Regions from separate parts of the Kribbella sp. NPDC050459 genome, predicted to be linked through region 1. Evidence: riboswitches for the same ligand, from Rfam matches in the RefSeq annotation. Region 1 holds a riboswitch; each other region holds the start of a gene.

Region 1 (9,904 bases):
GGAGCAGCTCGGCGCGGTCGGCGCCGTTGGTGTGCCGGATCTCGAAGTCGGGGCCGAGCGCCTCGACGGTGGCCGGGCTGAGCTCTTCGGCGATCAGGACGACGGGCCGGGTTACGTCAGTCATGGAGGAATCTCCTGCAGAAGCGGTAGGGGCTCATCAAGAACAGAGCACCGCGCTGTGCCCGCTGGGTCGATGGTACCGCGTCCGTCGCGCGGCCCGCGCGGGCACCCGGATGCCGGTCAGTTCGTGTCGCAGGCGGGCGAGCCTCCCAACGCCTTGGTGGCGTCGATGACCAGCTTGCCACGCGACCTGACCAGGGAGAACCTCGTGTCCAGCCGGCTGCAGTTCTGGCCGCCGGCGCCCTTCGCTTCGGGCGAGTACATGACGTTGTACGCCATCCGGACCGAGGACCCGTCCGGCGCCAGGTCGGTGATTCGCGGGTTGAAGAAGTACGTGGTCTGGTGCTTGTTCCGGTCCACGGCCTCGGTCATGCCCTTGGCGTACTTCGGCGAGTACAGCGCCTGCAGCGCCGCGAAGTCCTGCTGGTTCTCCAGCGTCAGGTAGCCGGCGAGCAGCTGCCGCGCCTCCTGTGCGAGCGGCGTACCGGCGACCTGCAGCTCCGGCGCGATGGCGCCCTGCGGACCGCGGGACTGCGCACAGTCCCCGAGAGTCCCGACCGTGACGCCGGACGGCGCCTGGGCGACGTATCCGCGGAGCTTGCTGAGCGCGACGATCGTGCTGGCCTGGACGGTGTCGCCGGTGACCAGGCCGACGAGCTCGCCGGACTTGCTGACGACCGGGCCGCCCAGCTTGGCCGCGTTCATGAACTGGCTCAGCGCCTCGGGGTCGGCCTCCGACCCGACCGCGTTGACGACCTGTTTGCCCGCGGCCGTGTAGCCGACCAGGGCACGTTCGGCATTCGGGTCGGGGTCCGCCTTCGGCAGCCGCAGCGGCGACTCGTCGAAGCCGATCGACTGCAGGATCGCGACGCCGTCCGCGCTGGTGGCGAGCAGGTTGGCGCGCCGGATCCGGCCGTCCGGCGCCATCACGACGATGGATTTCGGCTGGTCGACCGCCGAGGTGGCGGTCAGGATCCGCCCGTTGTCGATCAGGACGCCGGAGGCCTCACCGGTGCCGGCGCACGTGCTCGCGAGCACCCGGACGACGGCCGGGCCGGCCGACGCCAGCACCGCGGCGGTGTCGATACGGAGGGTCTGCTGCCGGATGTACCAGCCTGCGCCGGCTCCGCCCGCGACGATCACCAGCAGGACGACGAACCCGGCCAGGACCCGGCCGAAGATCCACGGGCGGCGCGGCTGCGGCTCGGAGGGGTGGGCCGGGCGGCGCGGGGTCTCCATCTGCGTGAGCGTCCCGGCGCCTGCCGGAACCCGCCGCGGCGGTCGCGGCTGCTCGCGACCGTCCATAGGAAACCTCCCCCATCACCTGCTCACAACGAACCCCTCACTGATTGTGCCAAAGAAAAGGGCCCGGACCACCACCTGGATGGTCCGGGCCTTGCACTGCGTGTTCGTCAGCGGGCGGCGCTGCCCTCGACGTAGTCCTCGTCGTGGGACTTGACCCACGCCATCAGGCCGCGCAGCTCCTTGCCGACGGCCTCGATCGGGTGCGCCTCGCTCTGCTTGCGGAACTCGGCGAACTCCGGCGCACCGGCGTCCTGGTCGGCGATGAAGCGGGCCGCGAAGGTGCCGTCGGTGATGTCGCCGAGGACCTCCTTCATCCGGGCCTTCACCGACGCGTCGATGATCCGCGGGCCGGACACGTAGTCGCCGTACTCGGCGGTGTCGGAGACCGACCAGCGCTGCTTGGCGATGCCGCCTTCGTAGATCAGGTCGACGATCAGCTTGAGCTCGTGCAGGCACTCGAAGTACGCGACCTCGGGCTGGTAGCCGGCCTCGGTCAGCGTCTCGAAGCCGGCCTGGATCAGCGCCGACACGCCACCGCAGAGGACGGCCTGCTCACCGAACAGGTCGGTCTCGGTCTCCTCGGTGAAGGTGGTCTTGATACCGCCGGCGCGCAGGCCGCCGATGCCCTTGGCGTACGACAGGGCCAGGTCCCAGGCCTTGCCGGTGGCGTCCTGCTCCACCGCGACCAGCACCGGGACGCCGCGGCCCTCGGAGTACTCACGGCGGACCAGGTGGCCCGGGCCCTTCGGGGCGACCATGAACACGTCGACACCCGCCGGCGGCTTGATGTAGCCGAACCGGATGTTGAAGCCGTGACCGAAGACCAGCGCGTCGCCGTCGACCAGGTTCGGCTCGATGGCCTCGGTGTAGAGCTTGCGCTGGGCCGGGTCCGGCGCCAGGACGACGATCACGTCGGCCTCCTCGCAGGCCTCGGCCGGCGTGACGACCCGCAGGCCCTGGGCCTCGGCCTTGGCGCGGCTCTTCGAGCCCTCGGGCAGGCCGACGCGGACGTCGACGCCGGAGTCGCGCAGCGAGAGCGCGTGGGCGTGGCCCTGGGAGCCGTAGCCGAGCACGGCCACGTGCCGGCCCTGGATGACCGACAGGTCGGCGTTGTCGTCGTAGAACATTTCAGCAGCCACTTCGGGCACTTCTCCTTAGTGTTGATTCGGTACGGCGGCGGCGGTACGGCCCGGCGGCGGCGCCGGTACCGGGTGCGAAGGCTGGCGATCAGCGGGTCGCGCCTGCACGTTCGGGGGTCCGGACTGGACGTGCGGCGGCGGCACCGGGACCGGTCGCAGGGTGCGGTCGGAGATGGAGCGGCTGCCCCGGCCGATCGCGACCATGCCGGACTGCACCAGCTCGCGGACGCCGAACGGTTCCAGCACCCGGAGCATGGCTTCGAGCTTCTCGGGATTGCCGGTCGCCTCGATGGTGATCGCGTCCGGTGCCACGTCGACCACCTTCGCACGGAACAGCTGGACGGTCTCCAGCACCTGTCCGCGGGTCAGGGTGTCCGCCTTGACCTTGACCAGCAGCAGTTCGCGCTGGACGGTCTGCGTGGGCTCGAGCTCGACGATCTTGATCACGTTGACGAGCTTGTTGAGCTGCTTGGTGATCTGCTCCAGAGGCTGCTCGTCCACGCTGACCGCGATGGTCATCCGGGACACCTCGGGATGCTCGGTCGGACCGACCGCGAGGGAGTCGATGTTGAACCCGCGACGCGAGATCAGCGCCGCCACGCGGGCCAGCACACCGTGCTTGTTCTCGACCAGGATCGACAAAGTGTGCTTGCTCATCACAGTTCCTCGCTGTCCCAGGTCGGGGCCATGTCGCGGGCGATCTGGATCTCGTCGTTGCTGACGCCGGCGGCGACCATCGGCCACACCATCGCGTCGCGGTGCACCACGAAGTCGACGACCACCGGCGCGTCGTTGACCGCCATCGCCTTCTCGATGGTCGCGTCGACCGAGTCCTTGTCCGAGCAGCGCAGCCCGACGCCGCCCATCGCCTCGGCGAGCTTGGCGAAGTCCGGGATCCGGGCCGAGTGCAGGTCGGTGTTGGAGTAGCGCTTGTCGTAGAACAGCGTCTGCCACTGCCGGACCATGCCCAGCGACTGGTTGTTGATCACGGCAACCTTGATCGGGATGCCCTCGAGCGCGCAGGTGACGAGCTCCTGGTTGGTCATCTGGAAGCAGCCGTCGCCGTCGATCGCCCAGACGGTCTTGTCCGGCCGCGCGACCTTGGCGCCCATCGCGGCCGGCACGGCGTACCCCATGGTGCCGAGACCGCCGGAGTTCAGCCAGTGGCCGGGCTTCTCGAAGGGCAGGAAGTGCGCGGACCACATCTGGTGCTGGCCGACGCCCGCGGTGTAGACGGCGTCCGGTCCGGCGATCTCGCCGATCCGCTTGATCACGTGCTGCGGCGACAGCGTGCCGTCCTCGGGCTCGTCGTACCCGAGCGGGTAGCGCGCGCGGACCGCGTCGAGCTGCTTGCGCCACGCGTCGTACGACGGGGTGCGGCCGGTGTTCGCGATCTCGGTGCGCAGCGCCGCGATCAGGTCGGTGATGACCTCCTTGCAGTCGCCGACGATCGGCACGTCGGCGGCGCGGTTCTTGCCGATCTCGGCCGGGTCGATGTCGGCGTGGATGACCTTCGCCTCCGGTGCGAACGAGTCGAGCCGGCCGGTCACGCGGTCGTCGAAGCGGGCCCCGAGGCAGACCAGCAGGTCGGACCGCTGCAGCGCGCCGACGGCGGACACCGAGCCGTGCATGCCGGGCATCCCGAAGTGCAGCTCGTGGGTGTCCGGCAGGGCGCCGCGGGCCATCAGCGTGGTGACGACGGGGATGCCGAGCAGCTCGGCGAGCTCCTTGAGCTCGGCGCTGGCCTGCGCACGGATCACGCCGCCGCCGACGTACAGCACCGGCTTCTCGGCCGCGGCGATCAGGCGGGCCGCCTCACGCACCTGCTTGGGGTGCGGGCGGGTCACCGGCCGGTAGCCGGGCAGCGAGAGCTCGGTCGGCCACTGGAAGTCGACGCCCTTGGTCTGCATCGCGTCCTTGGTCACGTCGACCAGCACCGGGCCGGGCCGGCCGGTGGAGGCGATGTGGAAGGCCTCGGCGATCGTGGTGGCGATCTCGTCCGGGTTGTTGACCAGGAAGTTGTGCTTGGTGATCGGCATCGTGATGCCGCGGATGTCGGCCTCCTGGAAGGCGTCGGTGCCGATCGCGGCGCTCGCGACCTGCCCGGTGATCGCCACCAGCGGCACCGAGTCCATGTACGCGTCGGCGATCGGGGTGACGAGGTTCGTCGCGCCCGGTCCCGAGGTGGCCATACAGACGCCGACCTTGCCGGACGCCGCGGCGTACCCCTGGGCGGCGTGGCCGGCGCCCTGCTCGTGACGTACCAGGATGTGGCGGATCTGGGTCGAGTCGAGCATCGGGTCGTACGCCGGGAGGATCGCGCCGCCCGGGATGCCGAAGACGGTGTCGACCCCGGCATGTTCCAGTGCGCGGATCAGAGCCTGTGCCCCGGTCAGCTGCTCACTCATGAGTGCCTTCCCTCAGTCAGTCACGCTGTTGTGCCGAAAAAGCTGCGCTTTTCGCGACCGATCCATCCTCGCTCGTGGTCGTTCCCGCCGCGCTACTGGGTCGCAGATAGTCGCATTGGCAACAAAAAACCCCTTCCGCCGGGTTGGCTGAAGGGGCGCGCTCGACTCTGTGGTCGCGTCAGTCGGCGCGCCGCACAAGTACGAGGAGAATCGATCGCATGTAGGCATTATTCGCCGACAACCGGCGACCGGGTCAAGTTGGGCTCGCCTGTGTCTCAATATCTGGGACAGCCGTCTTACGATCAGCGTGTCGGTAACTTGATGCCGCCGCAATGGCTCTGTGAGGTTAATCAGTCACATACTGGGGTCGCGCGCTCGAAGGTTTCCACCGCCCCCTCTCCCGATCGGAGTGACCATGCGCCTCTCGGTACGAATGCTCGTGGCGGCCGTTGCCGTCGCCCTCTGCGGATCGCTGTCGCTGACCGCCGCCGCGGCCGACACCCGGACAACCATCGTGAACGCGGCCAACGGCGAGGTGGGCCAGCAGGAGACACCGCCCGGCAGCAACTGCAACCCGTACGGACCGTGCGAGGCGTGGTGCGCGCACTTCGCCACCTGGACCTGGCGGCAGGCCGGCATCCAGATCCCCAACTACGGCTTCACCGGCGACATCTACACCTGGGGCCAGGGAAAGGGCCGCACGCACGACGGCGACACCGGCATGCAGCCCGGTGACATCGTGCTCTACGGCACCGGCCCGGATGACACCGACACCAGCGTGCACACCGGCGTGGTCGTTGCCGTCGGCACCGACGGCAGGATCAGCACGGTCGAGGGCAACTCGGGCAACGAGGTGCGCAAGCACGGGCCGTTCGACCCGCAGCACGCCGGGAACGCCGGCCGTCCCGCCGACATCTACGCCTGGGTCTCCGCGGTCTGATCCCCTGATCGAGCCGGTGCGGAACTCGTCCCCCGCACCGGCTCCCCTCTTTTCCTGGTCCGCGGCCGACGCGGCTGCCTAGCATGCGATACGTGACTGACGATCCGTACGGCGACGAGCAGCTGGTGCATCTGTACGACCTGGACAACCCGCCGGGCGACGACCACGCCTACTACCGGTCACTGGCCGAGGGCACGACGAAGGTCATCGACTTCGGCTGCGGCACCGGTCTCCTCACCCGGTCCCTCGTCGCGCCGGGCCGGGCGGTGATCGGCATCGACCCGAGCCCGACGATGCTCGGCTACGCACGCCGCCAGCCGGGCGCCGAGGCGGTCACCTGGATCGACGGCGACCATCACGTGGTCGAGCCGAGCGGCGATGCGGATCTCGTGGTCAGCAGCGGCAACACGATGATGCACGTCGCGGAACACCAGGCGTCGGTGACAGCGCTCGCCGCCGCGCTGCGTCCCGGTGGGATGTTCGCGTTCGAGTCGCGCAACCCGGCGGCCCGCGCGTGGGAGCAGTGGACGAGCGACGCGACGTACGGCGAGCGCGACACCGCGGCCGGACATCTGAAGGAGTGGCTCGAGCTGATCGAGATCGCCGGCGGGCGCGTGGTGTTCGATGCCCACAACGTCTTCCCGGACGGCCACGACGCGGTCTACCGCAACGTCTTGTACTTCCGGACGGCCGAGGAGATCACCGCCGATCTGCGGCAGGCCGGGTTCACCGGCGTGACGATCGAGAGCGGGTGGCACGGGGAGCCGCCGACCGCGGACGCGCCGATGCTCGTCGTCCGCGCCACGAAGTAGTCTGGCCGCACCGCGACTGGCGAGGGTGGATCACCACCAGGGAGCGAACTACAGGGCGTCGTCCGCCTGGGCGCCTCCGATCGACTCGGAGGTCGCGATGCGCCTGCGGTACGGAACGAATCCTCATCAAACGGCCGCTGTCGAGCACCCGCCGTTCACGGTGGTCGCGGGCGAACCGTCGTACATCAACATCCTCGACGCCTTGACCGGATGGCAGTTGGTGCGCGACGCCGCGCAGGCGCTCGGAAGGCCGGCGGCGGCGTCGTACAAGCACGTCTCCCCCGCCGGCGCGGCGCTCGGCGAGACCGTGGCGGCGGCGTACACCCGGGCCCGGGACGCCGATCCGAAGTCGTCGTACGGCGACTTCGTGGCGGTCTCGCATCCGGTCGACCTGGAGCTGGCCGGCGTGCTGAAGCGGGTCGTCTCGGACGGGATCATCGCGCCCGGGTACGACGAGGGCGTCGTCGAGATCCTGGCCGCGAAGAAGCGCGGAACCTACCTGGTGCTCGAGGTCGACCCGGAGTTCGAGCCGCCGGCCGAGGAGGTACGGGAGATCTTCGGCGCGCGGCTTACGCAGGAGCGCGACGCGCTGCCGGTGCCGCGCGACCTCCCCGACGATGCCGTGCTCGGCCTGATCGTCGCCCGCTACACCCAGTCGAACACCGTGGTGATGGTGAAGGACACGGTGGCGATCGGCATCGGCGCGGGCCAGCAGTCCCGCGTCGACTGCACCCGCCTGGCCGGTGAGAAGGCCGCGCTGTGGTGGTCCCGCCGCTCGGACGAGCCGCTCACCGGCGTCACGATGGTGTCCGACGGCGTACTCCCCTTCAGCGACAACGTCGACGAGGCGCAGCGGTACGGCGTCACGCACATCGTGGAGCCCGGCGGGTCGATCCGGTCCGGCGAGGTCGCCGCGGCGTGCGCCGAGCGAGGCATCCGCCGGACCGTGACCGGTGTCCGGTTGTTCCGGCACTGATCAGGGAGCCGAGCCCACCTTCTCCCGTGGCGCCGGGGGCGCCGACGGCGCTCCGCCCTCGAGCTGGATGTCGGGCACGATCCGGTCCAGCCAGCGCGGCAGCCACCAGGCGCGCGGGCCGAGCAGCGTCATCACGGACGGGACCAGGATCATCCTGACGATGCTGGCGTCGATCAGCACGGCCACGGCCATGCCGACCGCCAGCATCTTCACCGTCGGGTCGTCGTCCTGGACGAAGCTCAGGAAGACCACGATCATGATCGCGGCCGCCGTGGTGATCACCCGCGCGGTCGCGCCGATCCCGATCGCGACCGCGCGGTGGCTGTCCCCGGTCGCGATCCAGGCCTCGTGCACCCGGGACAGCAGGAACACCTCGTAGTCCATCGAGAGCCCGAACACGATCGCGAACATCAGCATCGGCACGAACGACGGGATCGGCACCTTCTCGTCGATCCCGACCAGCGACGATCCCCAGCCCCACTGGAAGACCGCGACGATCACGCCGTACGCGGCCCCGACCGACAACAGGTTGAGAACCGCGGCCTTCACGCCGATCAGCAGCGAGCGGAACGCCACCGTCAGCAGCACGAACGCGAGCAGCACCACGGCCCCGATCAGCCACGGCATCCGGCTGCCCACCTTCTCGGTGAAGTCGACGTACCCGGCGGTGGTGCCGACGACGTACGTCGGTTCCTTCTGGCCGGGCAGCACGTCGTCACGGATCCGGTTGACCAGGTCCTCGGTGTCGGCCGACGACGGCGACGTGGTCGGGACGACGTTGATGATCGCGGTCGTCCCGGCGCTGTTCGTGCTCGGCTGCTGGACGGCGGCCACGCCCGGGGTCTTCTGCAGCGTCGAAGCCAGGCCGCTGAGCACCGACTGCTTGTCGGCCGCACTCACCGACTCCAGCTGGACGACGACCGTCAGCGGACCGTTGGCTCCCGGGCCGAACCCCTGCGCAATCAGGTCGTACGCCTTCCGGCTGGAGTCCTGGGCCGGGTCGGTACCGGCGTCGAGCTGGCCGAGGTTCATCGACAGCAGCGGGATCGACAGGACGAGCAGCACCAGCGTCGCGGCGATGCCGAACGGCCACGGCCGGGCGCTCACCTTGCGGCCCCAGCGCGCGAACGCACTCCGCTCGTGCGCGGCGTCGCGGCGTTCGTGTTCCTCCGCACGATGCGCGGCGACCGCGGAATCATCCGGGAGGCCGGCCTCGAGTTCGCGTTCCTCGGTGAGGTGGTGCCGGTCCTTGCGGTTCAGGACCTTCAGGTTCGCCAGCCCCAGCAGCGCGGGGATCAGCGTCAGGGCGGCCAGCACCGTGACCGCGACCACGATCGCCGACGACAGCCCGAGCGCGCCGACGAACGGTACGCCGGACACGTACAGACCGAGGATCGCGATCACGACCGTCCCACCGGCGACCACGATGGCCGCACCGGAGGTGGAGGCGGCCCGTCCCGCCGACTCGCGGACGCTCATCCCGTCCTCCAACTGCTCGCGATGGCGCGACACCAGGAAGAGTCCGTAGTCGATCGCGACCCCGAGGCCGAGCAAGGTCGCGACCGTCGGCGCGGACACCGGGAACGTCTTCACCGCCGCGAGCAGACCGAGGATCGCCAGTCCGCCGCCGACGCTGAAGACCGCCGACAGCAGCGGCAGTCCGGCCGCGACGACGGACCGGAACATCAGGAACAGCAGCACCAGCGCGAGCAGCAGACCGATCGCCTCCGAGGGCAGGTCGTCGGCCTGTTTGCCGATCTGACCGGCGCCGCCGCCGTACTCGACCTGAAGGCCGGCCGCGCGGGCCGGCTCGACCGCCGCGTCGAGTTTGTCGAGGTACGAGCTGTCGAGTGCGGCCGGCACCACCGAGAACGAGACCGGCGCGTTGACGATGCTGCCGTCCTTGGAGATGTACGCCGTCTGCGAGGTCGCCAGCGGGTCGACGGCGCTGACCACGTCGGGCAGCTTCGCGACGGCGTCCATCGACGACTTGACCTGCGCGGAGTGTTCGGCCACCGTGCCGGACTTCGCGTGGAACACGATCGAGCCCGAATAGCCGCCGGCGGTGCTGAAGTCCTTGTTCAGGATGTTCAAACCAGCGGATGACTCACTGCCCGGAACCGTGTAGTTGTTGGAATACGTGCCGCCGAACGCACCCTTGAGCACGAACAGCGCGACAACGGCCACCAGCCAGCCGCCGATCA
Region 2 (9,904 bases), on a different contig from region 1:
TGTCGTCCAGGTCCAGACCGCGGTCGACGGCCGACCAGGTCACCGCGCGGTACGTCGCCCCGGTGTCCAGGTAGCGCAGTCCGAGCCGGGTGGCCACTCCGCGCGCGGTGCTCGACTTACCGGAGCCGCTCGGCCCGTCCACAGCGATGATCATGCCCCGAAGATTACCTTCGCGCGGGGACAAGCTAGCGGTGGACTACCCACCCGCGCTCGGTGAGGACGTCGACCAGCTGGTCGACCGAGCCGGGCTTGACGGCGAGCTCGACCTCACCGGCCGGGCGGCCGGGGCTGTGGTCGATGCGCAGGTCCTCGACGTTGGCGCCGGACTCGGCGGCGTCGGCGAACAGCCGGGCCAGCTGACCCGGGCGGTCCGGGATCGTGACGAGCACCGTGACCAGGTCGATGTGCGGCGTACCGTGTTTGCCCGGCACCCGCACGGCGCCGGACACGCCCTGGCCGAGGATCGCGGTCAGCTCGTCGGCCGCCTCCTCCTTGCCGAGGGCAACGAGCAGCCGGTCGAGCTCGCCGCGGATCTGCTCCAGCAGGCCGGTCAGCGCGGTCGAGTTCGCCGACACGATCTGGGTCCACAGCCGCGGGTCGCCGGCCGCGATCCGGGTCACGTCGCGGACGCCCTGACCGGACAGCTCGAGGTGCGAGGACGGCGCGTCCGCGAGGGTGCCCGCGGCAAGCGCCGACATCAGATGCGGAAGGTGCGAGACCCGGGCGACGCCCAGGTCGTGGTCCTCGACGGACAGCTCGACCGTCCGCGCGCCGCAGGCCTCGGCGAGCCGCCGGACCAGATCGACCGCCTCCGGGGCGCTCGTCGCGTGCGGGGTGATCGCCCAGGTGGCGCCGTCGAACAGGTCCGCGCGGGCCGCCAGTGGGCCGTTGCGCTCGGAGCCCGCCATCGGGTGGCTGCCGACGTACCGGCTGACGTCGTCGATCAGGCCGCGCGCGTCGGTCAGCGGCTTCGACTTCACACTGGCCGCGTCCGTGACGATCGCCCGGGTCTGCTGCAGCTGCTCGGCGACGACGGCGCCGACATGGTCCGGCGGTACGGCGACCACGACCAGCTGCGGCTCGATGTCGACCGTCCGCGCGCCGGCGCCGATCCGCTCGGCCATCAGCGCGTTGTCCGGGTTCCCGTCGACGAGCTCGACGACCACGCCGAGCCGCGCCAAGGCGAGGCCGATCGACGTGCCGATCAGCCCGGTGCCGACGATGCGGACCGGGCCGCGAAGCTCGGTCATTGGGCGCCGGTCAGGTCCGGACGGAGCGCGACCGCGCCGTGCAGGTAGACGTGCTGGATCTTGTCCCGGGACCGGGATGTCTCGGTGTGCACCATCAGCCGGACGACCCGCGGCAGCGCGTGCGGCACCGGGATCTCCTGCATGCACATCAGCGGTACGTCGGTGAGCCCGATCTGCCGCCCCGCGACGGCGGGGAACTCCGAGCGCAGGTCCGACGTGACGGTGAACAGGATGCTGATCAGATCCTCGTTCTCCAGATCGTTCGCCTCCAGGACCGCCTTCACCAGCTCCGCGGACCGCTCGAGCAGGTGCTCGCGCTCGTCCACGTCCAGCTGGGTGGCACCCCGGATCGCCCGTACCGCCACGTGCTGCCTCCTTCTTTTCGTCTCACCCAACCCTAGGCCACGGTCGCCAAGGACTGGACAGCCGTCTCGGATCGTGCACGCTGGGTCAGCTGTTCCGGGCGGCGTCGAGGAGCCGGCGGGCCATCGGCAGCAGTCCGGCCGCGCGCACCGGCGCCAGTGGATCGGACAGCTGCCGGCGGCGACGGAACGTTCCCGGCGGGTCGCCGTACGCCAGCGAGAACCGGCGCGAGAAGTGGTACGGATTGCTGTAACCGCAGTCGGCCGCGATCTCCGCGATCGTGGCGTTGGTGCCCAGCAGCGCGGTAGCGGCCCGGGCCAGCCGGATCAGATCCAGCGCGTACGCCGGTCCGCACCCGTACTCCTGCCGGAACAGCCGGTGCAGATGCCCCGCGGACAGATTCGCCGTGCCTGCCAGCTCCGCGACGCCGACGATCCGGGGACCACCGTTGGCCCACACGGTTGCCACGTGATCGACCAGGCGCCGGACGGCGGCTGGCAGGTCGGCATGTGGCGGGCCGGCCGGAGCGCTGACGAAGACCTCGAGCATCGTCGCGACCAGCCGGTCGCTGTGGCCCCGGGCCGGCGTCGGAACGTCCAGCAAGTAGCTGCACAGCTCCGCGAGCAGGCCCGGATCAGACATCGACCGCACCCAGGGCCAATCAGCCGGATCGCCGAGGTCGCCGAGGTCCTCGATCTGGAAGTGCACGTACGCATGCCGCGATCCGCGATCACAGTCCCAGCTATAGGCGTCCCGATTCCCGCGCTTGGCGAGTGCGAGCGAGCCGGGCCGGAGCTCGCGCTCGACCGTCGCCTGCCGGACACCCGCGTCGTCGTACACCTCGGTTCGCCAGAGCGCGGAACCGTGGAGGATCCAGAGCAGTTCGAAGTTCGGCAGGCGGCGCGGCCCGTAGGTCGCTCCGGGAGCGTAGTCCGCGATCTGGATCGGCGAGTTCACGCTGATCACCGGCGATCGCAAGATCATGAACAGATAGTAGAGCGCTCGTCTGCGACATTGGCCGGCTCCGCGTGCTCCGCGACAGTGGCTGAATGCACTTCACCGAGATCACCGACGAGCTGGTCGAGTCCTACCGGCGGGACGGCTTCGTCGTCCTCGATCAGGCCCTCCCACCCGAAGAGGTCACCGCGCTCCACACTGCCGCCGAGCAGCTCTGCCGCGGCGACCTCGGCACCGTCGAGGGCGCTCCGGACACGGAGTCCACCGACGACGTCCTGCGGCAGTTCCTCTGCATCCACCACCCGCACAAGGCGTCCGACGTCGCGCTCGCCGCCCTGCACGCGCCGCGCGTGGTCGAGACGTTGACCGCGGTCATCGGGCCGAACGTCAAGGCGATGCAGTCCATGCTGTTCATCAAGGCCGAGGGCAGGCCGGGCCAGGCGTGGCATCAGGACGAGTTCTTCATCCCGACCAGGGACCGCTCGCTGACCGCGGCCTGGATCGCACTCGACGACGCCACCGTGGAGAACGGCTGCCTGTGGGTCTTGCCGGGCTCGCACCGGCGTGGGGTCATCTATCCCGATCGGGAGCAGGACGATCTCCGCTTCGACTGCACGGTGGAGGCATTCGACTTCCCGTACTCCGACGACGACGCCGTACCGGTCGAGGTGCCGGCCGGCTCGGCGGTGATCTTCAACGGCTACCTCCTGCACCGATCACTGCCGAACACCGGCCGCCGCGGTCTCCGCCGCGCGCTCGCCAACCACTACATGAGCGCCGAGTCGCTGCTCCCCTGGCACTCCGTGCCGGACGGCGTTCACGTCGCCAAGCACGACTACCGCGACATCGTCATGGTCGCCGGCACCGACCCGTACGCCTACAAAGGCCTCGACGACATCGCCCGGCCGCACTCCCGCCCGGACAAGGACGGCGGCTGCGACCGCTAGGACACGCCCTACCGCAGCTGGGCCTCGGCGGCGTCGGCGGTTTGCTCCAGGAGGAGGGCGATCGTCATCGGCCCGACGCCGCCCGGGACCGGCGTGATCAGCCGGGCGACCTCGGCCGCCTCCGCGAAGTGCACGTCACCGACGTTGCCCTCGTTGTAGCCGGCGTCGACCACCACGGCGCCGGGCTTCAGCCAGTCACCGCGGACGAAGTTCGCCTTGCCGACGGCGGCGATCACGACGTCCGCGGTCCGGACCAGTTCCGGCAGGTCGCGCGTCCGGGAGTGCGCGTACGTGACGGTCGCATTCGATGCCAGCAGCAACATGCCGGCCGGCTTGCCGAGGATCGGGCTGCGGCCGATCACCACCGCGTGCGCCCCTTCGAGCGGGACGTCGTACGCCGCGAGCAGTCGCATGATCCCGCCGGGCGTCGCGGACCGGAACCCCGGGTCCTTGGTGTCGTTGAACGCCATCGCCGCGAACGAGCGCATGGTCACGCCGTCGACGTCCTTCGCCGGGTCGATCGCCTCGAACGCGGCCCGCTCGTCGATCTGCGCCGGCACCGGGTGCTGCAGCAGGATCCCGTGCACCGCCGGGTCGCCGGACAGCTTGGTGATCTCCGCGACGAGTTCGGCGGTGGTCGTCGTGGCCGGCAGTACGACGCTGCGCGACGCGATCCCGGCCTTCTTCGACCGGTTCTGCTTCATCCGCACGTACGTCGCCGACGCCGGGTCGTCACCCACCAGAACGGTCGCCAGGCACGGCTGGACGCCGTACTGCTCCTGCAGGGCGCGGGCGCGCTCTGCAGTCTTGGCGACCATCTCGGCCGCGAGATCGGTCCCGATCATGAGATCAGCGGTCATCTGGAGCACTCCTGTGTCGCAGAAGGTGCCCAGGCGCGCGGCGAAGCCGGATGGCAGACCGTTCCCCGGTGGTCGTCCACCTCAGCGCCAGTCGCGGTCCGCCGCCAGGATACCGGCCCCTTACGCGCGCTTCAGCGCGAGGACGGGGATGGTCCGGACACCGGCGGTCCGGCGTTCGTAGTCGGCGAAGCCCGGGTAGCGGCGCGCCTGCTCGGCGTAGATGCGGTCGCGCTCGCCGCCGGTCACGTCGGTGACCGTGACGTCGTGCTTCTCGGTGCCGATCTCGACGGTGCCCTTACCGGCGGCGACGAGGTTGCGGTACCACTCCGGGTCGGTGGGCGCGCCGCCCTTGCTGGCGAAGACGTAGATCACGTCCGGGTCGGTCTCGTCGGCGAGATACATCGTCGGAGCGACGTACTCCTGCCCGCTCTTGCGGCCGTAGTGGTGCAGCAACACCATCGGTGCACCCTCGAACTGGCCTCCGACCTTGCCTTCGTTGGCCCGGAACTCCTCGATGACGTTCGCGTTCCAGTCGCTCATATCGATCCTCCGCAGTGTGTCAAAGCAATCCTGCGTGGTCCAACGCCAGATAGGCCGCGTCGATTCCGGTCATCGCACCGGGAGTGCGCAGCTCGGCGCGGAACGCGTCCACGGTCAGCTCGACCGGGACACAGTCCTCGGTCTCGTCCAGCTGCTGCTTCCCGTCCGGGCGGCAGCCGCGCGCGATCCCGACGTACTTGCGGTACGTCGAGGACGCCGACGACCACTGCCAGCCGACGATGTCGAGCGACTCACAGAGGTAGCCGGTCTCCTCCTCGAGCTCCCGGGCGCCGGCGAGCGCGGGGTCTTCGCCCGGCTCGACGTAGCCGCCCGGCAGGTTGGTGACGACCCGGTCCGGACCGGCCCGGAACATCCGCACCGTCACGATCCGGCCTTCGGGGGTCAACGGCAGCACCGTCACACCGGACGTGATCCCGGCCGCGGACCTCGGGCCGAATACGTCCCAGTCGACCTCGCGACCGTCCGGCATCCGGTAGCGGCGCAGGTTCACCGTCAGGAACCGGTGGAAGCCGGGCTCCTCCCCCAGCAGCTCCCACGGCTCCGGATCCCCGACCCGGGCGACAGTCAACTGGCCCGAGAACTGCTCAGCCGCCACCTCGTCGGTAGCGGCTGAGCTCTCGTTCCGGTCCGTCACAGCGGACGGTCGGTGTCGGGATCCTCCGGCGGCGCGACCGGCGCGTCGTCCTCCGCCGGGGCCACCGGAGCCTCGTCGGCCGGCGACTCGCCCGATGCCTCAGACTCCTCCTCGGCCGGCTCCGTGGGAGCCTCGGCCGGGCGGGACTCGCTCAGGATGCCGGCGAGCGTCTCCTCGGACATCCGCTTGAACTTGCGCACCTGCGACCGGGTCCGGTCCAGAACCGCGACCTCGAGCTGGTCCGGCGTCAGCTCCCGGACCTCGGTGCCGTCGTGGCCGAGCGCGTCCACGGCGAGCCGGAGCGCGCCGGCCAGCGAGATGCCCTCGCTGTAGTGCTCGCCGACGTAGTCCGCGACCTGCTCGGCCGGGCCGCCCATCACGGCGTACCCCCGGACGTCGGCGATCGAGCCGTCGTACGTCAGCCGGTAGATCTGGTCCTCGGCCGGGCTCGCGCCGATCTCGGCGACCAGGATCTCGACCTCGAGCGGCTTCTCACCGCCGGAGGAGAAGATCGCGCCGAGGGTCTGCGCGTAGGCGTTGGCCAGCGCCCGGCCGGTGACGTCGCGGCGGTCGTAGGAGTACCCGCGCATGTCGGCGAGCCGGACGCCGGCGATCCGCAGGTTCTCGAACTCGTTGTACCGCCCGACAGCGGCGAACGCCATCCGGTCGTAGATCTCCGCGACCTTGTGCAGTGCAGGCGAGCGGTTCTCCGCGACGAACAGGATGCCGTCGGCATATTGCAGCGCGATCGCGCTGCGGCCCTTGGCGATGCCTTTGCGGGCGAAGTCCGCCCGGTCCCGCATCAGCTGCTCGGGCGAGACGTAGAAGGGAACGCTCATCGAAGGTGTCGTCCTCGTCAGTCGATCGAGATCTTGGTCAGGTCAGGGACGCCGAGGCCGGGCCGTCGGGACGCTGGTGCCGCTGGCTCCAGGCCGCGTCGACGAGCGTCGCGACCTCGTCCTCCGGCAGCCGCCGGTACCCGTCCGCGGTGACCACGCCGACCACCGGGAAGATCCGCCGGAGCATGTCCGGGCCGCCGGTCGCAGAGTCGTCGTCGGCCGCGTCGATCAGCGACTGGATCGCCACCGTCGCGCAGTCGGTCTCGGACAGGTCCTCGCGGTACAGCTTCTTCAGCGCGCCGCGGGCGAACAGCGAGCCCGAGCCGACGCTGTAGAAGTGGGTCTCCTCGTACCGACCGCCGGTCGGGTCGTAGGAGAAGATCCGGCCGCCCTTGATGTCCTCGTCGTAGCCCGCGAACAGCGGCACCACGGTGAGGCCCTGCATGGCCATCGGCAGATTGCCGCGGATCAGCGCGCTCAGCCGGTTGGCCTTGCCGTCGAGGCTGAGCGTGGCGCCCTCGAGCTTCTCGTAGTGCTCCAGCTCGACCTGGAACAACCGGACCATCTCGATCCCGAAGCCGGCCGAGCCGGCGAACGCGACCGCCGAGTACTCGTCGGCGGGGAAGACCTTCTCGATGTCACGCTGGGCGATGATGTTGCCCATCGTGGCCCGCCGGTCGCCGGCCATGATCACGCCACCGGGAAAGGTGGCCGCCACGATCGTCGTGCCGTGCGGGACTTCGCTGGACAGGTCACCCTGGCCCAGGGACCGTCGTCCGGGCAACAGGTCGGGCGCGTGCCCGGCCAGGAAGTCCATGAACGACGAGCCGCCTGGGGTCAGGAAGGCTTCCGGCAGCCGGCCGGAGGCATCAGATGTCATCGAGCGGTTCACTCCCCACCCTTTTGCACGAAACCGCGGACGAACTCCTCGGCGTTCTCCTCGAGCACCTCGTCGATCTCGTCCAGGATCGAGTCGACGTCCTCGTCGAGTCGCTCTTTGCGCTCCTGGACGTCCTCCGACGCCTCGACCTGCTCGACCTCTTCCTCGGTCGACGAACGCTTCGGCTGCTTGTGCTGCTGACCGCCGTCCTTCGCCATGGCACACCTCCTAGAACCGCTGGGAGGGCCGCCCAACCGACCCTCAAGAGCGACCCTACCCGGCGGCACCCCCAGTAATGGTGCGAACCAGGTCACTTGCGGTGTCGCATTGGTCAAGAAGTGCCCCGACATGCGCTTTCGTGCCCCGCAGCGGGTCCAGCGTCGGGATCCGCTGCAGCGACTCCTTGCCCGGCAGATCGAAGATCACCGAGTCCCAGGAGGCGGCCGCGACCTGCGGCGCGTACTGCTGCATGCAGCGGCCGCGGAAGTACGCCCGGGTGTCGGTCGGCGGGTGCGCGACGGCCATCCGGATCTCCTCGTCGGTGACGAGCCGCTGCATCCGCCCGGACTTCACCAACTTGTAATACAGGCCCTTGTCCGGGCGGAGGTCGGCGTACTGCAGGTCGACGAGGTGCAGCTTCGGGTCGTCCCACTCCAGGCCGTCCCGGTCACGGTAGGACTGGAGCAGTTTGTACTTCGCGACCCAGTCGAGCTGGTCGGACAGCTTCATCGGGTCGGTCGCGAGCTGGTCGAGCACCTGCTCCCAGCGGTGCAGCACGTCCTTGGTCTGCCGGTCCGCATCGTCGCCGTACTTGTCCTCGACGTACTTGCGGGCCTGCTCCAGGTATTCCGTCTGGAGCTGCACCGCGGTGAGCTTGCGGCCGTCCTTCATCGTCAGCAGATGCGTGCAGGTCGGGTCGTGGCTGACCTCGTGCAGCGCGGTCACCGGGCGGTCGACGCCCAGGTCGTCGGTCAGCCAGCCGTCCTCGATCATCGCCAGCACCAGCGACGTCGTGCCGACCTTGAGGTACGTCGAGATCTCGGACAGGTTCGCGTCGCCGATGATGACGTGCAGCCGGCGGTAACGGTCCGGATTCGCGTGCGGCTCGTCGCGGGTGTTGATGATCGGCCGCTTCAGCGTCGTCTCCAGGCCGACCTCGACCTCGAAGTAGTCCGCCCGCTGGCTGATCTGAAACCCGTGCGCGGCGCCGTCCTGGCCGATCCCGACCCGCCCGGCGCCGGTGACCACCTGACGGCTCACGAAGAACGGCGTCAGGTGCCGCACGATCGACGCGAACGGCGTCGAGCGGCGCATCAGGTAGTTCTCGTGCGAGCCGTACGACGCGCCCTTGTTGTCGGTGTTGTTCTTGTAGAGGTTCAGCTGCGGCGCCCCGGGGATCAGGCGCGCCTGCCGCGCGCCCTCCATGATCACCAGCTCCCCGGCCTTGTCCCACACCACCGCGTCGCGTGGGTTCGTGGTCTCGGGTGCGGAGTACTCCGGGTGGGCGTGGTCGACGTACAGCCGGGCGCCGTTGGTGAGGATCACGTTCGCCAGGCCGGTCTCTTCGTCGGTGAGCTGGCTGGAGTCGGCCACCTCCCGGCTCAGGTCGAAGCCGCGCGCGTCCCGCAGGGGGTGCTCCTCGTCGAAGTCCCACCGGGTCTTGCGCGCGAGCGGCTGCGTCTGGGCGTAGCCGTTCACCACCTGGCTCGAGGTCAGCATCGGGTTGGCCCCGGGCTGACCCGGGACCGAGATCCCGAACTCGGTCTCGGTTCCCATGATCCGCCGAACACTCATGGAGTTGAGCCTACGCGGTACCGGCGACGAAATGGGGTTGCTGTGTCCACAGGGTTACCTGTGAGACTGCGCCCATGGACGAATTGGTGGCGATTCTCGACGACGACAACCACGTCACCGGATCGGCGCCCCGATCGGTCATGCGCCGCGACAACCTGCGACACTCCGCGACCGGCGTGGTCGTCCGGAATCCGGCCGGCGACATCTACGTGCACCGGCGGACCACCACGAAGGACGTCTACCCGGGCCGGTACGACTTCGCCGCGGGTGGTGTCGTCGCGGCGGGTGAGGACCCGTTCCACGCCGTCGTCCGGGAGCTGGAGGAAGAGCTCGGGATCTCCGGCGTCGAGCTGACCCGGCTTCCGGAGGGCGACTACGCGGACGAGAACACGCGGTACCACGCGTACCTGTACACGTGTGTCTGGGACGGCCCGGTGCGGCACCAGCCGGAAGAGGTCGAGTGGGGCGACTGGATGTCCCCCGCGGAGCTGGTGGCGAAGTTCGACGAGTGGCCGTTCATGCCGGACACCGTCGGGCTGCTCGGTTCCTACGTCCGCGACCTGGTGTGACGCTCATCGAGGGCTGGGACAGCCACGCCTGGATCGACGGCCCGTGGATCCACCGGTCCCCGCGCCGCCCGGAGGTCCGGCCGCGGTTGCTCGCCGAGGTCAGCCTCCTCCCCTGGCTCGCCCCTCAGCTGCCGCTGCCGGTGCCTGTCCCCGAGCGGACCGCGGACGGCGTACGTCACCTCCTGCTGCCCGGCTCGCCGCTCACGGGCGGCGACGAGGCACTCGGGCGCGAGCTGGGGGCATTCCTGAA
Region 3 (9,904 bases), on a different contig from region 1:
CGGCCCGAGCGCCCGCGCCAGCGACTGCGTGAAGGAGACGATCGCCGCCTTCGAGGCACCGTACGCCGGCTGGTTCGGCTCGCCGCGGAACGCGCCGCGCGACGACACGTTCACGATCCGCCCGCCGCGCGGCATGTGCCGGACCGCGCACCAGGTGACGTTGGACGGGCCAACGAGATTCACGGCGAGCGTGTCCGTCCACGCCTGCTGCCATTCGGCGTACGTCGACTCGCGGATCCGGTGCGGGTGGTACACGCCGGCGTTGTTCACCAGGACGTCGATCCCGCCGAGCGTCCGCGCCGCGTCGTCGACCGCGGTCCGGATCGCCTCCGGGTCGGCGAGGTCGGCCTGGACCATCACGTGCCCCGTCCCGGGAAGCTCCTTCAGGACCTGGGCCGCGGCGTCCGGCGAGGAGCTGTAGTGAACGGCTACGCGATCACCCGCGGCAGCGAACGCCCGCGCCGCCGCCGCGCCGATCCCCCGCGAAGCCCCCGTCACCAGCACAGATCGGTTCATGGGACCGATCCTTTCATCAACCGCGAGGCTTGATGTCCCGTCGGTACGACTTGCTGGCCCGCACCCAGTCCTTCTTCGCCTGCGCCCGCAGCCGCGCGTCGGCCCGACGAGCCATGTACGCCGCTTCGCGCTGCAGCTTCACCCAGCTGTCGTAGCGCCGGTACGGCAACGACCCGTCCTCCAGCGCCGCCTGCACCGCGCACCCGGGCTCCATCACATGTGAGCAGTCCTTGAACTTGCACTGCTCCGCCAGCGACGTGATGTCGGGGAACGCCGCGGCCAGTCCTTCGCCGCTCTCCTGCAGGCCGATCCCCCGCAGCCCGGGCGTGTCGATGACGACCCCGCCCGCGGGCAGCACGATCAGCTCGCGCCGTACCGACGTATGGCGGCCCTTGCCGTCCTCGCGGATCTCCTGAACGTCCAGCAGCTCCACGCCGGCGAGAGCATTCACCAGCGACGACTTGCCGGCACCACTCGAGCCGAGCAGCGCCAATGTGGCGTTCCCGTCGAGCAGCGCCCGTACGTCGTCGATGCCCGCACCCGTGGTCGCGCTGCACACCAGTACGTCGGCACCCGGCGCGGCGAGCGCCACGTCCTCGGCCAGCGACTCGGCGTCCCCGACGAGGTCGGACTTGGTCAGTACGACGACCGGCCGTGCACCGCTCTCCCAGGCCAGCGCCAGGAACCGCTCGATGCGGACGATGTTCGGCTCCGGGACCAGACCGACGACGATGGCGATCACGTCGACGTTGGCGGCGAGCACCTGCCCGCGCGACGAGCCGCCGACCTCGGCGCGCACGATCGTGGTCCGGCGCGGCAGCACCGACTCGAGCGTGATCCGGTCGTCCGGCCAGAACCGCAGGACGACCCAGTCCCCTGTGCAGGGGCCGGCCTGGGCGTCGGAGGCGATCTCGGCGAGCAGCGCCCCGGACCAGCTCGCGCGGACCGGACCGTCCTCGGTGAAGACCGTCGCCAGGCCCTTGTCGACCCGGGCGACGCGTCCCGGAACGAGGTCCTCCGGGACGGACTGCAGAAACTCGGCCGTGGAACTGTCGAGTCCCAGGGCCTGAAGTGTGGCTGACATGCGGCGAACCTTTCCGAGGGTCCGGCCGCGGGATCAGGTCAGCGGACGGACGGTGTAGGAGACAACGGCCCGACGGGCCTGTTGAAAGCTCATGGCGGTTGCCTCCTTCCGGTTCCAGCGGTCCCGAGCCGGGGACCGTGTGTCGCGATGCCGTCAGCCTAGGTCGTCGGTGTCACCCTGCGCACCGGATTTTCCGACCGAGGCCGGCTTGCGCGCGGCCTCGGTCTCACCTTGAGCTTCAGGCTCAGGCTTCGGCTCAGCCTTCGGTCGAGGGACGGCATTGCGTGGCCGCTCGGCGAGCTTCTCGATCTTCCGGCCGAGCTGCGCCTCGGGCCGCTCCTCCTCCATCACCGGGGTCAGCGTGTGGTCGTGGTGCGGCTCCGACTCCGCCCTCATCACCGGCTCGACCTCGTCGCCGGCCTCCTCGACCGTCGCGACGTTCTTGACCTCTGCGACCTGCGCCTTGTGCGGCCACAGCCGGTCCACGACCGCGTTCAGCGCGGCGCCGATGAGTACGGCGATCGCGGTCATGTAGAGCCACATCAGGACCGCGATCGGCGCGGCCAGCGGCCCGTAGATCGACGTACCGCCGACCGTGCTCTGCAGGATCCACCGGAGCACGAAGCTGCCCAGGATCCAGATCGACAGCGCCAGGAACGAGCCGGGCAGGTCGGAGACCCACGGCGTCCGGATCGGGACCGACAGGTGGTACAGGGTGTTCAGGAAGCCCGCGGACAGGATCGTGACCACCGGCCAGTACAGCTGGTTCAGGAAGTCCAGCCGGTGCGGCAGCAGCGCGTCGACCGCGTTCGGTCCGGCCAGCACCAGCGGCAGGACGATGACCCCGATGACGAGGGCCGCGCAGTACAGCGAGAACGACAGCGCCCGGGTCCGGACGATGCCCCGCTTGCCGCCCATCCCGTACATGATCGTGATGGTGTCGACGAACACGTTCAGCGCGCGGCTGCCGGACCACAGGGCCAGCACGAAACCGATCGAGATGACGTCCGGCCGGCCGCCGTTCAGCACCTGGTCGAGGGTCGGCGCGATGACGTTCTTGATCGAGTCGTCGGTCAGCGCCCGGGCGGCCAGGTCGACGATCTGCTGCTTGATGTCGTTGATCGTCTCGACCTCGAACCACTTGCTCGCGATGTAACCGAGCGAGCCGGCCAGCCCGAAGATCAGCGGCGGCAGCGAGAGGATCGCGAAGAACGCCCCCTCGGCCGCGAGTCCGGTGACCCGGTAGCGCAGACAGACGCCGACCGTCTGGGTGAGCAGCTTCCAGGTCGTCGCGGGGACCTTGCGAACCCATGCCAATGAGAGGGAGCTCCCACCAGTGGGTCCTGCCCCAGAACGTGCCATACCGCTTACCGTACTGACATGGCGGACCCATTCGCGGTAACGAATCAGGCTCCCCCACTGCGGGGCGTGAACTTCTTCACCCAGGACCGGCCCCTCGGTGACGCTCTGCGTCCGTACGCCGACCTGACGGCGGATCCCGGACTCGGCCGGATCGGCGAGCTCGCGGGCTCCGAGGAGGCCCGTGCGCACGCCCTCCCCGCGAACCAGAACCCGCCGGTCCTGCGCACCCACGACCGCTACGGGAACCGGATCGACGAGGTCGAGTTCCACCCGTCGTGGCACTGGCTGATGGAGCAGGCCGTCGGGTTCGGGCTCCAGGCCGCGCCCTGGACGACACAGCCGAGCGACCACCCGGCGCCACACCTGACCCGCGCCGCGGGGTTCTACCTGTGGTCGCAGGTCGAGCCCGGGCACGGCTGCCCGATCTCGATGACGTACGCCGCGGTGCCGGCGCTCAGGGCGGACGAGCAGCTCGCCAAGGAATGGGTCCCGCAACTGGCGTCGACCCGGTACGACGTACGGCGGTTGCCGGTCGCGGCGAAGCACGGCGTACTCGCGGGGATGGGGATGACCGAGAAGCAGGGCGGCTCCGACGTCCGGGCGAACCTCACGACCGCGACCCCGGCCGGGGACGTGTACCAGCTGAACGGGCACAAGTGGTTCTGCTCCGCGCCGCAGGTGGACCTCTTCCTGGTCCTGGCGCAGGCGCCGGACGGACTGAGCTGCTTCGTCGTACCGCGGGTTCTTGCCGACGGCAACCGGAACCCGTTCGCGCTGCAGCGGCTCAAGGACAAGCTCGGGAACCGGTCGAACGCGTCGTCGGAGGTCGAGTTCCACGGCACCATCGGGTACCGGCTGGGAGACGAGGGCGCCGGGGTGCGGACGATCATCGAGATGGTCGCGGCGACCCGTCTGGACTGTGTGCTCGGCTCCGCGGCCCTGCAGCGGCGGGCGCTGGTCGAGGCTGCTTGGCATACGCGGCACCGGAGCGCGTTCGGTGGGTTGCTGGCGGACAAGCCGGCCATGCAGAACGTGTTGGCGGATCTCGCGATCGAGTCCGAGGCGGCGACGGCCCTGGGGATGCGCCTGGCCGCCGCGGTGGACGCCGCGACCGCGGGCGACCCGCAGCAGGCGGCGTTCCGGCGGATCGCGCTGCCGCTCGCGAAGTTCTGGGTGTGCAAGCGGACGCCGTTCATGGTGGCCGAGGCGCTGGAATGCCTCGGCGGGAACGGGTACGTCGAGGAGTCCGGGCTGCCGCTGCTCTACCGGGAGTCGCCGCTGAACTCGATCTGGGAAGGATCAGGCAACGTCAACGCGCTCGACGTCCTGCGGGCGCTGCGCCGCCCGGAGTCGCTCGACGCGTGGCTGACGGAGATGGCTGCCGTTCAGGGTGCCGATCAGCGGCTGGACGCGGCGGTGAACGACGTACTGCAAGCGCTTGCTGACACCGAGAATGCCGAAGCGGGCGCGCGCAGGCTGGCCGGACAGATGGCTCTTTGCCTCCAGGCATCGTTGCTGATCCGGCATTCCGCGCCCGAGGTCGCGGACGCATTCGTCGCGTCGCGGCTGGCGGGTGACTGGGGCGGAGTGTTCGGGACGCTGCCGCGCACGACGCCGTTCGATCGGATCCTCGAGCGCGCGATAGGGTGAGGCGTCGCGACTGGCGCGCTAGGTGGAGAACCACCGGGGAGCGAAGAACGCGGGCACCGTGCGCCTGGGTGCCGGCGACCCACTGCAACCGCAGGAGAGACAACGATGACTCAACCCTTCGACGCCGCCGCCGCGTCGGCCGCGTACAACAACGCGCTGCAGGTGATCGCCGCGGTGGAGCCCACCATCGCCGGCGCGATCAAGGCCGAGCTGGCCGACCAGCGGTCCTCGCTGAAGCTGATCGCGAGCGAGAACTACGCCTCCCCCGCCACCTTGCTCACGATGGGCAACTGGCTGTCGGACAAGTACGCCGAGGGCACCATCGGGCACCGCTTCTACGCCGGCTGCCAGAACGTCGACACCGTCGAGCAGACCGCGGCCGACCACGCGCGGGCCCTGTTCGACGCGCCGCACGCCTACGTCCAGCCGCACTCCGGCATCGACGCGAACCTGGTCGCGTTCTGGGCGATCCTGGCCCAGCGGATCGAGTCCCCGGCGCTGGCCGAGGCGGGCGCGAAGCACGTCAACGACCTGAGCGAGGAGGACTGGACCAAGCTCCGCAAGGCGCTCGGCGACCAGAAGATGCTCGGTATGTCGCTGGACGCCGGCGGTCACCTGACGCACGGTTTCCGGCCGAACATCTCCGGCAAGATGTTCAACCAGCACTCCTACGGCACCGACCCGGCGACCGGCCTGCTCGACTACGACGACGTCGCCCGCAAGGCCCGCGAGTTCAAGCCGCTGATCCTGATCGCCGGCTACTCGGCGTACCCGCGCAAGGTGAACTTCGCGACAATGCGCGAGATCGCCGACGAGGTCGGCGCGACCCTGATGGTCGACATGGCGCACTTCGCCGGCCTGGTCGCGGGCAAGGTCTTCACCGGCGACTTCGACCCGGTCCCGCACGCGCACGTCACGACGACCACGACGCACAAGTCGCTGCGCGGCCCGCGCGGCGGCATGGTCCTGTGCCAGCCGGAGTACGCCGAGTCCGTCGACCGCGGCTGCCCGATGGTCCTGGGCGGCCCGCTCAGCCAGACGATGGCCGCGAAGGCCGTCGCGCTGGCCGAGGCGCGGCAGCCCTCGTTCCAGCAGTACGCGCAGGCGGTCGCCGACAACGCGGTCACGCTTGCCGAGGGTCTGATGAAGCGCGGCGTCAAGCTGGTGACGGACGGCACCGAGAACCACCTGGTCCTGCTCGACGTCTCGTCGTACGGCGTCACCGGCCGGCAGGCCGAGTCCGCGCTGCTCGACGCGGGCATCGTCACCAACCGCAACGCCGTCCCGCGCGACCCGAACGGCGCCTGGTACACGTCGGGCGTCCGGATCGGTACGCCGGCGCTCACCACGCGCGGCTTCGGCGCCGACGAGTTCGACCGGGTCGCCGAGCTGATCGTCGACGTGCTCTCCGCGACCACGCCGACGACCACCTCTGCGGGCGCACCGTCCAAGGCGAAGTACGTGCTGGCCGACGGCGTCGCCGACAAGACCAAGGCCGCCTCGGCCGAGATGCTCGAGAAGTTCCCGCTGTACCCGGGCCTCGTGCTCAACTGACACGCAAACCAGCGCCCGCTCCCCCCGTGGAGCGGGCGCTGTGTCGTGTGATCAGGAGTCCTGCACACCCATCAGGACGTCCGGCGACGGTTTCGCGGCACGCTTCGGCATCAGTACGGCCGCGAGGACCGCGCCGGTGACAGCGATGCCGGCGGACACCCACATCGTGGTGTTCAGGCTGGTGAGGAAGGCGTCGCGCACGCTGTTCGCGAGGTCGGCCGACCCCGTCTTCGCGGCCACCGCGAGTCCGCCGCCGAGGCTCTTCTCGACCGCGTCCGCTGCCTGCGCCGGCAGACCTGCGGTGTCGACGTCGTGGCGATAGACCGAGTTCAGGACGGTGCCGAGGACGGCGACTCCCACCGTGCCGCCGACCTGGCGGAACGCCTGCAGCAGGCCCGATCCGGTGCCGGCCCGCTCCGGGTCGAGGACGCCGAGCGCCGCGTTCATTGCCTGCGGCATCGAGCACCCGAGGCCGAAGCCGACCACGGCGAACCAGGTCGCGGTGTAGCCGTACCCGGTGCCGAGGTCGGTGAAGGCGCCGAGCACGAACCCGGCCGCCATCACCGCGAAACCGGTCATCACGACCAGCCGGGTGCCGACGCGGGCCTCGACCGGTTCGGCCAGCTTCGCGCCGACCGTCATGCCGCCGATGAACGGCAGCAGCTTCAGCCCGGTGTGCAGCGCGTCGGACCCGTTGATGCCCTGGAAGTACTGCGGCATCGTGAACAGCAGCCCGAAGATCGCGAACACCGAGACCGTCAGCAGTACGGCGCCGCCGGTGAACACCTTCTCGCTGAACAATCGCAGCTCGATCAGCGGACCGGCGGCCCGCCGCTGCCAGAGCAGGAACGCGCCGATCAGGACGACGGCCAGCGCGAGGTACACGATCGTGACGCCGTCACCCCAGGACGTCTCGCCGGCCTTCGTCACGCCGTACACCAGAGCGGCCAGACCCGCGCTGGACAAGACGATGCCGGGCCAGTCGATGGCCGGGCGGTTCGAGCTGCGGCTCTCCGGGACGAGCAGCGTGACGGCGAATGCGGCGAGGAACGCGATCGGCACGTTGATCACGAAGATCCACTGCCAGCCGGCGTGGTCGAGCAGCAGGCCGCCGACGATCGGGCCCAGCGGCATACCGATGCTGTTGGCAACGACGAAGAACCCGATCGCCTTCTTCCGCTCCTCCGCGGTGCGGAACAGCACGGTGATCAGCGACAGCGCGACCGGGACGATCATCGCCGCGCCGATCCCGAGGAACGCCCGGGCGGCGATCAGCTGACCGGCCGAGTCCGACAGCGCGCAGGCGACGGACGCCAGCCCGAACAGGGACAGCGCGATCGCGATGATCCTGCGCCGGCCGTACCGGTCGCCGAGCAGCCCGGCCGGCAGCAGCAGCGCGGCGAGCACCAGGTTGTAGCTGTTCGCCATCCATTGCAGCTGGCTCGTGGACGCGTCCAGGTCCTGGGAGAGCGTCGGGAGGGCGACGTTGAGCACGGTGGTGTCCAGGCCGAGGACGAGGACGGCGAGACACAGGGCGATGAGGACTCCGAAGCGCCGCGCACCGGTGAGCGCCGGCGAGGAAGTGCCGATGGTCGAGGTCATGAAATTCAAAATATCAGAAGTTTGTGATAGTTGCGATAGATCAGATTACTGTAAGCTTCAACCATGGCGGAGGAACCGAGCCGGGAGGCAGTCAGCCAGTTCGTCGAGCGCTTCGCGGGCGTGCTGGCGAACAGCGGCGTGCCGACGATGTCGGCGCGGGTGATGGGCGCGATGCTGGTCAGCCCCACCGGCACGATGACGGCGGCCGAGCTCGCCGAGTCGCTGAAGATCAGCCAGCCCGCCGTGTCCGGCGCCGTCCGGCAGCTGCTCCAGGTCTCCTTCATCTCCCGCGAGCGGCTGCCGGGCTCACGCAAGGACCACTACCGGATCCGCGAGGACGTCTTCGCGGCGATCCTCGAGCGCCGCAACCTGGCCCTCAGCGAGTGGGAGTCGACCAGCCGCTCCGGCGCGTCGCTGTTCGGCGAGGACTCCCCCGTCGGCCGCCGCCTCACCGAGGCGGCCGACTTCTTCGCCTTCATCCACGCCGACATGGACCAGATGATCAAGAACTGGCGCTCGGCACACTCACGGTGAACCGCCGCGAGGCGAAGCGGCTCGTCGGTACGGCGTGGCTGGACAGCGACTACCGCACCGCGTGGGAGACCCGCATCATGCGCCGCCGGGTCCCGCTGTACCGTGCCGCGATCGGTGCGCTGCGCGCGCTCAACGCGGTGACCGGCGGGCGGAACCGTCCGTCGTTCCGGGTGACCCGCTGGGAGCGGGTGGCTCCGCACGGCGGCACCTTCGCGATGGACAAGCTCGAGACGATGACCGGGCGCACCGATCATCCCGTCACGTCGCGGGCCGAGTTGCGCGCGCGGACGTCGTTCGCCTCCCGGCTGGCGCGGGCGGTGTCCGCGGACGAGTGGCCGCAGATCATCGCCGAGTACGAGCGGCGCCGGCGCGGCGAGCGACCGCAGTACCGGTACGTCGGGCATCGGCCGCTGAACGCGACGTCGCACGCGCTGATGGACGAGGCCTGGGTGCGGGGTGACCTGCCGACGGATCCATTCCGGGCGTGGAACGTGCTGAAGTACGAGGACGAGGGAGCCTTCTACAGCTCGTTCTTCACGCACGGCAACGCACGCGGGTACGCCGGTGGCGAGACGAACGTGGGGTTCCAGCGCGGGCGGGTCGTGTTCGACGTGAACTGGCGGCAGACCGCCTCGCTCGCCGGCGAGCAGGCAGTCCTTCGCCGCAGCCGGTTCCTCCGGGCGAAGGAGCTGGTCAAGTTCTTCCGGACCGAGCTGAAGGAGGTCGTCCGACCCCCGGCCGAGCCCGCTGCGGCGCCCACGACGTACGAGGACGTCTACACGCCCGAGGTGGTCGCAGCCGTCGCCGACTTCACGAAACCCGAAGCGCTGCGCTCGCCGACCGCTCGCGGTGAGACCACGCCGGACCGGCACCGTGCCTCCGCGATCGAGGTCGCCAACACCGTGGAGCGCGCTCTGCCACCCTTGACCGCCGCGCCACGACCCTCGGCCGGCGTGCCGGAAGCCGGCAGTACGACGTCGCACGGCGCCCGCGCGGATCATCCACGCCGGCCGGACGGCCCCGTTCGTTGAGCCCTACTTGCAGGTTGTGCTGATCGGGGGTGCTGAGAGGTCTGCCTGCAGCTGACGGGCCGCGGCGAGAGCGACGGCGTCGGCGCCGTGCGGGGCGACGACCTGCATCCCGACCGGGAGGCCGTTCGACAGACCGGCCGGGACGCTCACCGCCGGATGACCGGTCACGTTGAAGACCCAGCACGGATCGCCGGTCACGATGCTCTGCTCGTGCTGGTCGTAGCCGTGGGCAACGGTCAGCGTCGTCGGCGTCACCAGGACGTCGACCTCCGCGAAGAGGTCGGCGAGCGCCCTGTTGTTGTGGTCCCGGATCTCACGGGCCCGGTTGGCTGCGGCAGCCTCCGCGCCCCGTCCGTTGTCGAGCGCCGACAGGACCGGCCACGCCTCGTCCGTGGGTGCGAGCTTCAACGGTACGTCGACCACCTGCACGTCAGTCGCCGCCAGGCGTTCACGCAGTACGCGATCGACGCCTTCCTCTGCGGGACAGGCGCCCAGCGTCGAGAAGTACGCAACCCGCCACCGCCGGGTGGGCTCGGTCGGTACCGGCCAGTGCGGCAGGGCCGACGGGTCG

The links. Region 1 has a riboswitch for ZMP and ZTP ahead of AB0I12_RS17815 (5-aminoimidazole-4-carboxamide ribonucleotide transformylase). Riboswitches for the same ligand answer to the same signal wherever they lie in the genome.
Region 2: linked by a shared signal. The riboswitch ahead of AB0I12_RS05650 (bifunctional 5,10-methylenetetrahydrofolate dehydrogenase/5,10-methenyltetrahydrofolate cyclohydrolase) and the one ahead of AB0I12_RS17815 (5-aminoimidazole-4-carboxamide ribonucleotide transformylase) in region 1 are both predicted to bind ZMP and ZTP.
Region 3: linked by a shared signal. The riboswitch ahead of AB0I12_RS14320 (glycine hydroxymethyltransferase) and the one ahead of AB0I12_RS17815 (5-aminoimidazole-4-carboxamide ribonucleotide transformylase) in region 1 are both predicted to bind ZMP and ZTP.

What each region holds. Positions count from the first base shown of each region.
Region 1 is NZ_JBFAJQ010000004.1:379,600-389,503, reverse strand. It holds gene serA (phosphoglycerate dehydrogenase) at 1-124, opposite strand, end outside; gene AB0I12_RS17845 (trypsin-like peptidase domain-containing protein) at 241-1,425, opposite strand; gene ilvC (ketol-acid reductoisomerase) at 1,533-2,552, opposite strand; partial or broken gene ilvN (acetolactate synthase small subunit) at 2,718-3,221, opposite strand; gene AB0I12_RS17830 (acetolactate synthase large subunit) at 3,221-4,972, opposite strand; gene AB0I12_RS17825 (CHAP domain-containing protein) at 5,388-5,912, shown strand; gene AB0I12_RS17820 (class I SAM-dependent methyltransferase) at 5,996-6,724, shown strand; ZMP/ZTP riboswitch at 6,727-6,803, shown strand; gene AB0I12_RS17815 (5-aminoimidazole-4-carboxamide ribonucleotide transformylase) at 6,822-7,700, shown strand; gene AB0I12_RS17810 (MMPL family transporter) at 7,701-9,904, opposite strand, start outside.
Region 2 is NZ_JBFAJQ010000001.1:1,229,659-1,239,562, reverse strand. It holds gene cmk ((d)CMP kinase) at 1-154, opposite strand, end outside; gene AB0I12_RS05670 (prephenate dehydrogenase) at 186-1,250, opposite strand; gene aroH (chorismate mutase) at 1,247-1,615, opposite strand; gene AB0I12_RS05660 (helix-turn-helix domain-containing protein) at 1,701-2,597, opposite strand; gene AB0I12_RS05655 (phytanoyl-CoA dioxygenase family protein) at 2,663-3,517, shown strand; gene AB0I12_RS05650 (bifunctional 5,10-methylenetetrahydrofolate dehydrogenase/5,10-methenyltetrahydrofolate cyclohydrolase) at 3,526-4,377, opposite strand; ZMP/ZTP riboswitch at 4,398-4,482, opposite strand; gene AB0I12_RS05645 (nitroreductase family deazaflavin-dependent oxidoreductase) at 4,498-4,917, opposite strand; gene AB0I12_RS05640 (NUDIX hydrolase) at 4,937-5,572, opposite strand; gene prcA (proteasome subunit alpha) at 5,569-6,411, opposite strand; gene prcB (proteasome subunit beta) at 6,449-7,291, opposite strand; gene AB0I12_RS05625 (ubiquitin-like protein Pup) at 7,300-7,509, opposite strand; gene dop (depupylase/deamidase Dop) at 7,565-9,085, opposite strand; gene AB0I12_RS05615 (NUDIX domain-containing protein) at 9,160-9,654, shown strand; gene AB0I12_RS05610 (phosphotransferase) at 9,651-9,904, shown strand, end outside.
Region 3 is NZ_JBFAJQ010000003.1:649,371-659,274, forward strand. It holds gene AB0I12_RS14300 (SDR family oxidoreductase) at 1-516, opposite strand, end outside; gene rsgA (ribosome small subunit-dependent GTPase A) at 533-1,600, opposite strand; gene AB0I12_RS14310 (YhjD/YihY/BrkB family envelope integrity protein) at 1,754-2,917, opposite strand; gene AB0I12_RS14315 (acyl-CoA dehydrogenase family protein) at 2,981-4,612, shown strand; ZMP/ZTP riboswitch at 4,609-4,689, shown strand; gene AB0I12_RS14320 (glycine hydroxymethyltransferase) at 4,718-6,166, shown strand; gene AB0I12_RS14325 (DHA2 family efflux MFS transporter permease subunit) at 6,218-7,768, opposite strand; gene AB0I12_RS14330 (MarR family transcriptional regulator) at 7,832-8,302, shown strand; gene AB0I12_RS14335 (hypothetical protein) at 8,299-9,333, shown strand; gene AB0I12_RS14340 (amidase) at 9,337-9,904, opposite strand, start outside.